Regions from separate parts of the Marinobacterium sp. YM272 genome, predicted to be linked through region 4. Evidence: riboswitches for the same ligand, from Rfam matches in the RefSeq annotation. Region 4 holds a riboswitch; each other region holds the start of a gene.
What was found. Region 4 has a riboswitch for cyclic di-GMP ahead of epmA (EF-P lysine aminoacylase EpmA). Riboswitches for the same ligand answer to the same signal wherever they lie in the genome.
Positions count from the first base shown of each region.

Region 1: it holds a riboswitch for cyclic di-GMP, as region 4 does, so the genes downstream of both, ACQUQP_RS07355 (HDOD domain-containing protein) here and epmA (EF-P lysine aminoacylase EpmA) in region 4, are expected to answer to the same signal.
Region 2: it holds a riboswitch for cyclic di-GMP, as region 4 does, so the genes downstream of both, ACQUQP_RS13120 (Ig-like domain-containing protein) here and epmA (EF-P lysine aminoacylase EpmA) in region 4, are expected to answer to the same signal.
Region 3: it holds a riboswitch for cyclic di-GMP, as region 4 does, so the genes downstream of both, ACQUQP_RS13105 (Ig-like domain-containing protein) here and epmA (EF-P lysine aminoacylase EpmA) in region 4, are expected to answer to the same signal.

Region 1 is NZ_CP194171.1:1,603,163-1,606,359, reverse strand. Features, by position in the region: gene ggpS (glucosylglycerol-phosphate synthase) at 1-136, opposite strand, end outside; gene ACQUQP_RS07355 (HDOD domain-containing protein) at 660-1,931, opposite strand; cyclic di-GMP riboswitch class I at 2,084-2,158, opposite strand; gene folM (dihydromonapterin reductase) at 2,402-3,109, opposite strand; gene ACQUQP_RS07345 (inorganic triphosphatase) at 3,099-3,197, opposite strand, start outside.
Region 2 is NZ_CP194171.1:2,958,667-2,961,863, forward strand. Features, by position in the region: gene ACQUQP_RS13115 (hypothetical protein) at 1-277, opposite strand, end outside; cyclic di-GMP riboswitch class I at 1,231-1,333, shown strand; gene ACQUQP_RS13120 (Ig-like domain-containing protein) at 1,397-3,197, shown strand, end outside.
Region 3 is NZ_CP194171.1:2,950,855-2,954,051, forward strand. Features, by position in the region: gene ACQUQP_RS13095 (sigma 54-interacting transcriptional regulator) at 1-777, shown strand, start outside; gene ACQUQP_RS13100 (hypothetical protein) at 942-1,181, shown strand; cyclic di-GMP riboswitch class I at 1,651-1,731, shown strand; gene ACQUQP_RS13105 (Ig-like domain-containing protein) at 1,797-3,125, shown strand; gene ACQUQP_RS13110 (MSCRAMM family protein) at 3,192-3,197, opposite strand, start outside.
Region 4 is NZ_CP194171.1:947,768-950,964, reverse strand. Features, by position in the region: gene ACQUQP_RS04470 (MalY/PatB family protein) at 1-448, shown strand, start outside; gene epmA (EF-P lysine aminoacylase EpmA) at 456-1,427, opposite strand; cyclic di-GMP riboswitch class I at 1,474-1,550, opposite strand; gene efp (elongation factor P) at 1,759-2,322, opposite strand; gene epmB (EF-P beta-lysylation protein EpmB) at 2,472-3,197, shown strand, end outside.

The sequences.
Region 1 (3,197 bases), 660 kb from region 4:
TCACCGCCTCAAGGCCACGCCCGGTAACAAAGACCAGGCGAATCCCCGGGTGGGCATTGATCAGTTGATAAAGGCGCGCCCTGTCATCGGGGTTACCGCTGAGAAAAGTACCATCGAGATCGGTCGCTAAAATCATATTTTGGACTCCTTCACGTGGATAGAGGCCGGACGCGGCAGAAAACCGGAACCCTCGGTCAGCCACTTGGCGGCAGGCGGGTTCGACGGTTTGAAACAGCGCAGGTTTTCCAGAACCTGCCATCTTATGCACAAAAACAGTGCAGGCAGGCCTGACGGAAAACCGACATCCGGAATGAGAATAGGGTATGAAAGGCTGGAATGGGGTGAAGACAGGCTTGAGGAGCGACCCACCCAAGCGGTGCGCGCTGGCGTAGAGATAAAACTTGAAGGGGTATTTCGATTACAAATCAAATACATAACTTGCCAGCAAGCCGATATGTTCGAAGATGCTGATCGGCTCTACCCAGCGTGGCTGCTTAGCGGCGACGTGTCAACGTGGCCCCAGCATTCAAAGCAACCTCTGTTATTACCTCCTGTTAGAAAAACGACGCGCCCGGGGATGTTCTCCTCGTACGTTTAGGGAATATGCAATTTGCGAACCACCGCTTGGGCGAGCGGTGGTCTGGCAGGAAGGGAAATACTCAGGCTGACTCGGCCTGTTCAGACTTGCGCATCCGGACACGATAGGCATTGGCGGCCATCTTCCAGCCCGGCAACTCCCCTTTCAGATCCAGGCGCTCGATATATCCCTCGCTCAGCGTCGCGGACAGGTCGACCCCGAGCTCGTTGTCGATGGTCGGCAGCAACGCATCGGCGATATGCACGGCACAGAGCGGGCTAAAGGTTTGACCGACTGACTCCTCCGGAGAGTGGTGCAGCATCACCGCCTCCACCACCTGAGGTGACAGGTTCCACATATCCAGCAGATAGGCACCCAGCTCCGCGTGAGTCACGCCATACGCCATGCGCTCCACCAGATGCAGCGGCTGCTTCTTGCGTGCCGCAAAACGCAGCACCTTGAGGTATCCCTCACCCTGCTCGGCGGCGAGCATCAACATGCCGATATCGAGCAGCAGTCCTGCCAGGAACGCCTGATCCTTGATCGCCGGGTTCCCCTTGGCGAAAGGTGTGGCAATCTCCTGGGACAGACGTGCCACGCTGAGGGCACGCTGGTTCATTTTATCGAAGGAGAAAAGTTTCCAGCCATCTCCCTGCGGGTAATGGGCGTTGAGATGCCCGGCAAGTGCAAGACCACGTACCGTGCGCACGCCCAATAGCGTCAGCGCTTCTGTCAGGCTTGAAATGTGCCGGCTCAGGCCGAAGTAACTGGAGTTCACCAGCCGGATTATCCGCGCCGCCAGGGCCGGATCACGCTCAACGATCAGGGCGATATCACGGGTGCTGGTGCGCTCACTGCTCAGCGCGTTACTCAGTTCCCGGTAGATCGAGGGGGATGAGGGAAGCCGGCGGAAAGCGGCAAAGGAGCGCACCACCTTGTCACGGTAGAGCTGACGGGTCACCTGAACCGTCTGCTCAACGGAGCTTACGATCTCGGCAATACTCGCGCCCTGGAAAATGGAGCGGTGCACCACATCCAGGGCTTTCGCCAGCTTAGCCGAGCTGAGTGGCGGAGAGAGCAGAATACGGGCGACTTTCGGCTTGACCTCTCCCACCTGCTTGAGGATACCGATCTCGCGCTCAAAACTGGAAATGGCGCCTACGATGACGGCGTCAAAGGCGGTCTGCCGCAACAGCTGGAGGGCAACACGGGGATCATCACTGCGCACCACATCCCAGTTACAGCCTTCCTGCACGAGGCCACTGCCCCAGGTTACAAATGCAGAGTGTGGATCGATCAATAGAATTTTCAGTGGCCCGGAATCCTTGGTGCCACCTGTGTCAGCCCTGTCCATATCGCGCTCGTCAATTAATCGGTACCCGGCGATAACCGGCGCACCTGTAACCCACAGACTCGCTCAGAGCAGTTGTCAGTTCTGAGCGTCTCCCAAAGTAAAAAGCATACTTCAGATCCTCAGAAGTGGTGGACTCTTCTAGTTCACTCTCCTTCGACAGCCCGGCCATCCCAAAGGGATCCGTGACTTTGCGTCACCCGATTGCTCGGGGTTTGCCTTTTCGAGAAAGGATCCGGATTAATGATGATCAGAGGGAGCAGACACGCGTTACCACGCAGTGCTTGGTAACCACTCCCTGTTTAGGGGAATATAGCACAAGGCTGTTCGAAGAATGAACAACGTTGCCATTTAACTCCACTAAATCCCTGTCTGGCATCAAGGCGACGGGCGCCCTGCAGATCCGTCTATGTATCAAAACCGATACAACTGAATAACGGATTATGCCTAAGTCCTTTTATTCCACTCGTCGATCAGCGGGGTTTGACGTTACGTCCGCCATTAAGTTCCATACAACTCCCCGTGACGTAGGGGTTATCCAGCAGATAGCGAACCGCCTGGTAGACCACTTCAGCGCCGGGTTCGATCCCGAGGGCAGATTTTTTCAGGGTTTTCTCACGATAGGCCGCATCGTCATCCGGGTTAAACAGGATCATCGAGGGCGCAATACTGTTGACCTTCACATCAGGCGCCAACAACCCTGCAAACGAGAGCGTCATATTTTCCAGTGCCGCTTTCGTGGCGGCGTACGCGATGTGCCTCGCGGAGCCCTGCCCCGCAACCCAATCCGTCATATGGATGATGTCGCCCTGACGGTCCGCGCCGAACCAGCGTCGGGCGGCCTGATTGATCAGATAAGGCGCCTGCATGTGCACCATCATCATCTGCTGCATCGCCTCTGCACCCTCGCTGTCATCCATCCAGGTTGAGGCATTGTGAATAATTGCCCGTAACCGCAGAGCGCGCCGATCGATATCGGCAATCAGCGCTTCGATCCCCTCGACGGTGGAGAAATCAGCCAGCAGCACCTCAACGCCCTCCAGAGGTTCGCCCGCCCACTCCTGCCGGTGGGAACGGCAGGTGATCATGACGTTAAAGCCATCCTCGACCAGGCGCTTCGCACAGTGCAGCCCCAGCCGTTGAGCGCCGCCGGTAATCAGCACCCAGGATTTAGTCTCCATGACACTCCTTTCTCAGACTTTCAAACAGGCTGATCTCTTCAGCACTCAGGCTGACGCCCTGCAATTTTTTCTGCTCTTTCTGCGCCCG
Region 2 (3,197 bases), 2.0 Mb from region 4:
TTGTTGAGTTTCCCTGGCCTGCCACAGGCCCTGACACCTGGCCCATCGAGGCTGCGGAGACGTCGGCAGTTTGATTCTCAACATGAGGCGAATCGGGAGGCTTTGACGCTTCACTGAAAAATCCAAGGTGCGCACTGAGAAGGTATACAGCAAGGCACAGAACCAACAGGTAACCGACGCTGTCCCAAACCGATCCATCATGAACCATGCGCCTGAGCGACAAGGATAAAGATCTTTTAGACTGGCCCGCCTGATGTCGCAGCACGTGCTGTTGCATCATTATTCCTCGAGTGCGTTCAAGCACTAACCGATTGAGCGACCCGTACTGCTACGTACTGCTAAAAATACAGAAGGCTAGCTCGCAACCAATTAGCGCACTGGTTTACGCTCTCTACAGCAACGACTGCGCCATATGACGAAAGCCTATGATTTAAAAAGAATTCTGTCTTTTCAGAAGGAAATTTACAGGCTCAACCGTTAACAGAAAGATACAGAAAAGAGAAAACCAGGAGACAGGAAAATGAAATAAGCCATTGATAGATATGGATTTAATGAAATAAACGTTAGTGTTATCCATTCATTACAGCATTGATATCGAGTGATGATACACGGAGACATTATCAGGTTCAGTGTCCACCGATCGCTGGTATTGATTCTCTCTTCAAGCACCGCCGTAGACACCTTCTGTCATCAGAAGCGATTTACCGGCCTCCATCCACTTGGTTTTGACATCAAAAACAGACAGATACTAAATTAAATCCATTATTTAATTTTTTATAACAAAAAGTTCTTACAAAAAATCGCTGTACGTTTCCACTTCAGAGTGTACCAATCAATTTACATAAAACCTTTATATGTTGTTTAAAGGAAACATTTATAGAATAAAATTACACTCAGCTCTTTTAGAATTGTTTCATTGGTTTAACAAAAAATTTAAAGCGACACAAAACCTGTTAATTTATTGATTCATTTAAATTTATTCCCGCTCAATTCGGAACTTTCTTTTATACATCGCATACTTAACCTTACATCTCGCAGTTGATAATATCCCCCTCAAGCTAAGAACGTTTAATTCGGGTAACAGTTAACGTAAAGCTCAGACGGTTAAAGGCTAAAACGAATAGCTTTTATGTAACAAGTAACAAAAAAACGATACCGAGCTTACAGATCATTCTTTAAGTGCATCACGAATAAGACATAACCCGATAAACAATTAACAACTTTGATCCTCTACTGAAAAGGCTAACCCCGAGTAATCGGGCGGCGCAAAGTTACGGGTCCCGACTGAAGCGAGCAAAGAGATCGCATCACAGGGGATCGCCGGACCGCCAAAGTAGAGATACTACGGTACGCCGCTAGAGGATCTTCACTGAATTTTATGTATCAGGAGAGATCTATGCGCCTAGCCGGGCCCACCTTGGTTCGTTCCATCGCTGTAACAGCACTGTCCGCTGCCATTGCATCGGTGGCATTGCCGTCCTTTGCTGCTGACGTTCATGGACACTCTCAGTCATTACCCGCCGCCGCATCCGCAACTGCTGAACAGGCCCGTCAGCAGGCTCTTGAACATACCCAGGCGCTGCTGAACCTTCAGAAAAAATGGGCCAAGGCCCAGGGTGCCGACAAATCACGTGCTCTGGAACAGTTGACCGCAAAAGCGGAAGAACGCCGAGCATTCCTGCTTGAATTGATGGAAAGCAACCCGGCAGCCGTGCTAAGCGCCACTATTCCAGATGACAAGCAGGCAGGCTTGCCCACTCAGGTGCTGGAAAAGCTGGAGCAACGCATCGACCTGGAGGGTAAGCTGGAAATCTTCTATGAAGACTATGAAGACGGCAGCCAAAAACTACACCATGTTGTAAACACAGCTTTCGGGGAGCGTTTCAAGCTTCGCTTCTCTGGGCAGCTGCCGCATGACAAGTTAACGGGCTCATCAATTGCCATGAATGGTGTATTTTTCGAGTCTGCAGACGAAGACTCGGATGGTGTTGTAGTGTTTAACCAAGATGACACCACTTTGTCGCTCGCTGCCGATAATGCCAGCTACTCATCTGGTAGCACTGTTGAACCGGTTGCCAATACCTTCGGCGAACAGCGCACGGCTGTCATCCTCGTCAATTTCCAGGATAACCCAACTAACCAGCCTGCGACGGTTGCACAGACCAACGATATCGTATTCGGCGAAGTTGACCAGTTCATCCGCGAAAACTCCTACGGTCAAACCTGGCTGAGTGGCGACACCTTTGGCTGGTTTACAATTCCGCAAAGCAGCACAACCTGTAGTACCCAAACGTTGGAAACCTATGCACGGGAAGAAGCTACAGCCCGTGGCATAAACTTGTCCGGCTATGACCGCCTGGTGTTCATACATCCGTATACCTCTGCCTGCAAGTGGGGCGGCGTTGGTACTGTCGGCGGTTCACCGTCAAAAGCGTTTATCAATGGTAAGTTTCAACTAAGCACCATTGCCCATGAACTGGGCCATAATTTGGGCCTTTATCACTCTCACGCCCTGTCCTGCGGCAGCGCCAGCGTTGGTACCGCCTGTTCATCTATCGAGTACGGCGATATCCCTGACGTCATGGGGACCATGGTATCCGGGCACTTCAGTGCACCACAAAAGGAGCGCCTGGGTTGGCTGGGTTACGGTAGCTCTCCCGCGATCCAGACAGTCGAAACCAGTGGTAGCTACTCGCTTTCACCCTATTCAGCTCAGGATGGTGGAGTCAAAGCGCTGAAATTCCTGAAGGGTATCGATCCCAATACCGGCAATCAGGAATGGTATTACGTCGAGTACCGCCAGCCGGTCGGTTTTGACTCAGATCTGACTAAGGGTGGTAACTTCCTCCAGGGCGCTACCGTGCGCTCTGCAGCACCCGCCGATGGTGACAGCTTCCATATGCTCGACATGAATGCGCAGACCAGCGACTGGTGGGATTCGGCGCTTGAAGCTGGCCAGCAATTTGTAGATGAGCTAAGTGGAACAACCATTGCGACCGAGTCGTTAAACTCACAGACTGCCAGCATCTACGTGAATGCAGCAGCCGCCCAGGTTTGTCAGCAAACGGATCCGTCTCTAATACTTGCACCGAGCGATATTCAGTGGGCTGCCGCTGGCGCCAATATTCAGTACTCTCTGACACTGAGCAATAATGATACGAGCGCTTGCGCAAGCAATCAGTACCAGCTGAGTAATA
Region 3 (3,197 bases), 2.0 Mb from region 4:
TCCCTGCCTGAAACCCTGATCCATTCAGAACTGTTCGGCTATGAGAAAGGGGCGTTTACCGGCGCAGCCCAGCGGCGCCTGGGCCGCATAGAAGCGGCCGATCAGGGCTCGCTGTTTCTTGATGAAATCGGCGACCTGGACCTGAACCTGCAAGCACATCTGCTGCGTTTTCTGCAGGAAGGCACCATCGAGCGCCTCGGTAACAACACCCCGATGCACGTAGACACACGTGTTATTGCGGCGACAAATATCGACCTGAACAAGGCGGTTGAACAGGGTCGTTTTCGCGAAGACCTTTTTTACCGCCTCAGTGTACTGAACATCGACCTCCCTCCCCTGCGCAACCGTGGTGAGGACAAGGAGCTGCTGGCTCGCTTCTTCTTTAAAAAGTTCGCCAGCGACCACAACGGCCAGCTGCGCGGATTCACCGATGAAGCGATCGATGCGATCAACCATCACACCTGGCCCGGCAATGTGCGCGAGCTGATCAACCGTGTACGCCGCGGCATGATCATGAGTGACAACAAGCTGATCACCCCACAGGACCTTAACCTCTCCTCCGAGGTGGTCTCAAAAACGGAGCCGATCAGGACACTGAGCGAAGCGCGCTCAGAGGCCGAAAAGCGGGTGATATGCGTCACCCTGGACAGGTTCAACCACAACATCTCCCGCGCTGCCAAAGCGCTGGGAGTCTCCCGTGTGACCCTTTACCGGATGATGGAAAAACACCATCTGGACAGCAAGGAAAACGGTCAGCCTCCTCTCCAACACACGTAAACAGCGGGTCCGTACTGATCTTCACTGTACGGATCCCGTTACAAATTTACATTGCAGCCTCTCCTCCAAGCTCCCTCTTACACTAGTCATCCCTTTGCGTTCAATGCCTTAAAGACTCTGGCCCGTTAGCTGCAGTAATTTTTTGACTATGGGGAGTTTTCCACATGGAAAAACGATACCGGCGTATGTTGCTTAATCATCGCCTCATCAAACAGGACGAAGCGGAACAGGAACGTCTTCAAAGCTCCGGCGCATCCGAGGATACGCAAGACCGGAGTGCCGACACTCGGAGTAAGGAAATGAACAGAAAACGCACCTGGCGCCGCCTCAAGCCTGCCTTCCATACCATTGAGGGTTACCCGGTAGAGATCCATATCACCCTATGGGATGAAATTGAAAATTAATATAACGAAAAATTCTTGTTTCTTTTATGTAACAACTAAGATCTTACGCTGTTCTGTAAATGTAACAGTTTCAACTATTTAACCGTAGCCAAAACACCTCAAAACCTCCACAGCAAATACTAACCTCACCATTATTCGTTACAATTATTTAACATCAAAAAGCAATTAAAACCGCCCTGTAAACCAGGCTAATCAGTATTTATTTGCTCATCCCTGCCTTATCAGATTAGTTACAAAACTCCTTATTTAAAATTCTATTACTGTCCTGATATGATCCACCCAGCATTTAATCGTATCGATTAATTAACAGGACATTTTTCCGATGTAACTATTTGCTTCAGTATCACAGCCAAACCGCCGATTAGTCTTGTTTGGGCGGTTGCTGTTGTACAGCTTGCAAACCGCTCCAGATGAGCGGCAGAACAACCGTTACACGATTGAAACACACAATTTAACTGTAAAAGATCCTCTCCCGAAAAGGCAAAGCTCTCAGGAGCCGCGCAAAGTCACGGGCCTCGCGTTTCATCATCGAGGTAGCCGGATTGCCGAAGGAGACACATCTCTTTGGAATCATCGCCAGGGGATCTTGCTGAATATTAATTTCAGGAGGGCCCCATGGCATCTCGAATAGCAATGCACGCGCTGCCAAAGGCAGCCATCACCCTGTCGGTCGCGTTCGGACTGGTCCTGTCATCTCATGCCATGGCCGCAAAGCCAGAAGGCAAGGGAAAGAATTCAACGACCACTGAAAGCACCAGCCCCTCCTCTGATCCACTTTCGCTGACAACCGAGAATTACAACTTCCGCAACCTATCCGGCGACAACAGCTGTCTGGGTGAAGATGATCATCTGATCTGGGAAGCACTGGGAAGCCTTCAGCCCGGTGAAAGCTTCAGCTTTACACCCAAATACGCTGCCTGTAACTACCACCCCGCTGCCATCACGGTGCAGCTGGAATGGGAAGGTAGCGAACTGCAATTATCCAGTACGGTGCCCTACAGGGATTACTCAAGCTCTGATATTGAGCAAACCGGCAAAGCGGTAATAGCGCCGAATGTTGGCAACACGTCCCAGCTCTGTATGTTCCCCAACTACAAGGAAGAAGGGATCAACTACACCATCACCGTCACCAATGTGGGTGATACAGCGGCCAACAATATCGTTGTCGATGGCCACAGTGAAAACGATTGGGTCAGGTATTACTACAATCGCTGCGTCAATGCGGACGCCGATAACGATGGCTGGAACGATGCGTTGGAACACACCATGGGAAGCCTGGTCCGCTATATCGGCTATATCGACGGCGAATTCCAGATGGACAAACTCTGGGGGCCCAACTACCTCCGCGCACAGGCCGACACCCTAAGTGCACACGATGAAGTCGACAGCTACCCGGCGGATTTTAACGATGACGGCGCCGTTGACCAGTTCGACCTGGATCGTATTGCTTTGCACCTGGGTGAGGGTAACGGCGTTCCACTGGAAGCGATCAGCCCGAACCCCAGCGACCCAGCTTACCTTTACAGCAACGTATTTGAGTGGCGCCGTTTTGACCTGGATGGGGACGGATATGTCTCCCAGTCCGATATAGACATCGTCGCCTCTCTAGTCGGGTACATATTACCGATGACTGAAGACATCATTGCACCGACAGCACGAGTTGTGTATCCCGCAGACAATGGCACCATAGCAAAAGGCGGTTATACCCTGATCAAGGGCCATGTCTGGGATAACGCAAGTATTGTACAGGTGGACTACATCGTGAACGGCCGGACCGAGTGTTCTGCTACTCGCCCGTCGCCAAACTGGGGAACGACCTCACCGTTCTATTACTGCGGCTGGCAGGTTCCCAAAAAGCAGGGAACCCATGATATTGAGATCCAGGTGCAGGATGCGGCGGGTAATATCAGCAGCAGCGGTATTGTTCAAGTAATCGCGCAATAAGCGGTAACAACATGAAGGGCGGGATATACCCGCCCTTCTTACTTTGAAGTTACAGGAACTACCGCATCACGG
Region 4 (3,197 bases):
TATCGCCGGCCTCGGCTGTGCATTCGCGGTTATTCCTGACGCCCAGCTTAGGCGGCAGTTTCAACGCGTGCGCAAGGGAATCGTTCCCGATGTCAATCTGCTGGGTTACACCGCCGCAGAAGCGGCCTACGCCGATGGTGATGCCTGGAACGAGGCGCAGCTGAACTATCTGCGTGGCAACCGTGACTACCTGGTGGAACAGATCAACGCACTGCCCGGCCTGAAGCTGGACCCGATAGAGGCAACATACCTGGCCTGGATCGATGTCAGCGGCGCCAAGCTGGAAAACCCGGCCCACTTTTTCGAGCAGGCGGGCGTTGGCCTTTCACCAGGCAGAGATTTTGGTGATGACCGGTTCATGCGCCTGAACTTCGGCTGTCCACGCGCCTGGGTCGAGGAAGCGGTGGACCGGATCCGGCGGGGACTGCTGAACTCACTGCCCGCCTGAACCCGTTTCAGGCACGTTCAAAGCTGAACGGGATCACCTCGTCGATGCGTGCTGCACCCAGCGCCAGCATGGCCAGACGGTCGAAGCCTAGGGCGACGCCGGCACTGTCCGGCATCCCCGCCTCCAGCGCCGCCACCAGGCGCTGCTCCAGCGGACGCTGAGGTAATCCGAGCCCGGCGCGCTGGTTCTGATCCTGCAGCAGCCGGCGCGCCTGCTCCCGCGCATCGGTCAGCTCCTGGTAGCCGTTGGCCAGTTCGATACCGCGTACAAAAAGCTCAAAACGGGTGGCTACCGGGGTGCCGGTTTCATCCTCCACCACCTGCGCCAGCGCCGCCTGAGAGGCGGGAAAGCTGTGCACAAACACGGCACTCTGCAGCCGGGGTTCGATCACCTCGGACATCAGCAGGTTGAGCCAGGTATCCCTATCATCATCATCGAACGGTGCGTCGACATGCTCACGACAGCGACGCGCAAGTTCGGCGGCGCTGGCGCGGTGCGGATCCAGCCCCAGCTCACGCTGAAACAGCGCGCGGTAGCTGATCCGCTCTGCGCTGAACGCCGGGATCGCAGCCGCCACCAGCGCCTCCACCTCGTCCATCAACGCCCCTGCATCCCAGCCGGGCCGATACCACTCCAGCATGGTGAACTCCGGGTTGTGACGACTACCGGATTCACCATTGCGAAACACCTTGCCAAGCTGATAGATCGCTCCGCTGCCGGCCGCGAGGAGCCGCTTCATGGCGTATTCGGGCGAGGTCTGCAGGTAGAGCGAATGCGCCGGTTGCCCCGGTGCAGGACTGTAGGACGCCTCTATCGAGTCAATAAAGGGGTCACTGACGGCACAGTGGGAAAGCAGCTGGGTATCAACTTCGAGGACGTTTCGGGACGCAAAAAAATCACGGACAAGCGCCAGAAGCCGGGCACGGGACCGCAAGGAATCGATGGACGCACTGGGACGCCAGTCTTCACTCGGTAGCATTGAAAAAACCGGACTTGAGGAAAAGGTCGGTAGGGGGTGTCTCTCCTTCGGTAGCCCGGCGGTCTAATCCATTTAAACCCGTAGCTTTGCGCACCCGGTTACCCGAGATTGCCTTTTCGAGAGAGACTCTTTCGCTGGAATGCGGAATCGATATTTGGGCAACGTACAGGTTGGGCGGCCTGAACGCCTATCGATATCCGTATCAGCATGCTAGCAACAAAATCTGAGCAGCACCATCCCCGGTATCGATTAATTTTCAATCAGGGATACTGCTCTTATCCTGCGCTCTGCGGCACAGCAAAACGGCCCCGCCCGGGGGCCGTCGCAGCTATCAGGCGCGGCTGACGTATTCACCGGTACGGGTGTCGATTTTCAGCACTTCACCCCGTTCGATGAACAGCGGCACACGCACGACAGCACCGGTGCTCAGTGTCGCCGGCTTGGAGCCACCCTGAGCGGTATCGCCCTTAAGGCCCGGATCGGTTTCAACCACTTCGAGCTCGACAAAGTTCGGCGGCGTAACAGCGATCGGATTGTCGTTCCACAGCGTGATCAGGCACTTGTCCTGCTCTTTGAGCCACTTGCCGGCGTCGCCCACAGCGGCCTGGTCGGCAGCGAACTGTTCGAAGCTGCTCGGCTCCATGAAGTGCCACATTTCACCATCGTTGTAGAGGTATTCCATGTCACGGTCCATGACATCGGCGCCTTCCAAGGATTCGTTGGACTTGAAGGTCCGCTCCCAGATACGGCCGGTCATCAGGTTGCGCAGACGCACGCGGGTGAACGCCTGCCCCTTACCCGGTTTGACGAAATCTACATCGACCATGGTGCAGGGATCGCCATCGATCATTACCTTGAGGCCGTTTTTAAACTGGTTGCTGGAGTAAGTTGCCATTGGATGGTTCCGTTTTATGCTTGGATTAAGCTTAAAATCTTGCAAACGTGCCGGGAAAGCCGGCGGAAAAAGTGCGCTAAAGTGTACAGGGGAGGCTCCGGCCAAGTCCACCTGCATGGACTTGATAGACGGGGGACTGATTCGGCAGAATGCCGCCCACCATCCCGTTGAAGAACCCGGACATGACCCTGACCTGGCCCGCCCCTGACGCCTGGCAACAGGCGCTGCGCAGCGCTGTTACCGATACAAACGAACTGCTTGCCCTGCTGGAGCTGCCGGCGGACCTCGCTGACGATCGCGCCCATGCGCAGTTTGAACTGCGCGTTCCCCGGGGGCTTGTCAGGCGAATGCACCGGGGCGATCCCCAGGACCCGATCCTGCTGCAGGTACTACCTCAGGGCCGGGAGATGACACCGGTCACCGGCTTCAGCACCGACCCATTGGCCGAGCTCGGCTCGAACCCGGTGCCCGGCGTGGTGCACAAGTACAGAGACCGCGTGCTGCTGATCGGCAGCGGCGGTTGCGCGATCAACTGCCGTTACTGCTTCCGGCGCCATTTCCCCTACCAGGAAAACCAGCTCGGCGGCGATCAGTGGCAGCAGGCACTCGCCTATATAGATGCGCACCCCGAGCTGCATGAAGCGATTCTTTCCGGCGGCGACCCGCTGGTAACACCGGACTCCCGCCTGGAGCGGATGATCGCGGACCTGGCCAAGCGTCCACACCTGAAGCGCCTGCGCGTCCACACCCGACTGCCTATCGTGATCCCCGAGCGCGTCACCGAAGGCCTGGTGTCAGCACTGACCGCCACCAGACTCAAGCCGGTGCTGGTCCTGCACTGCAACCACCCTCAGGAGATCGACGCCAGTGTCCGC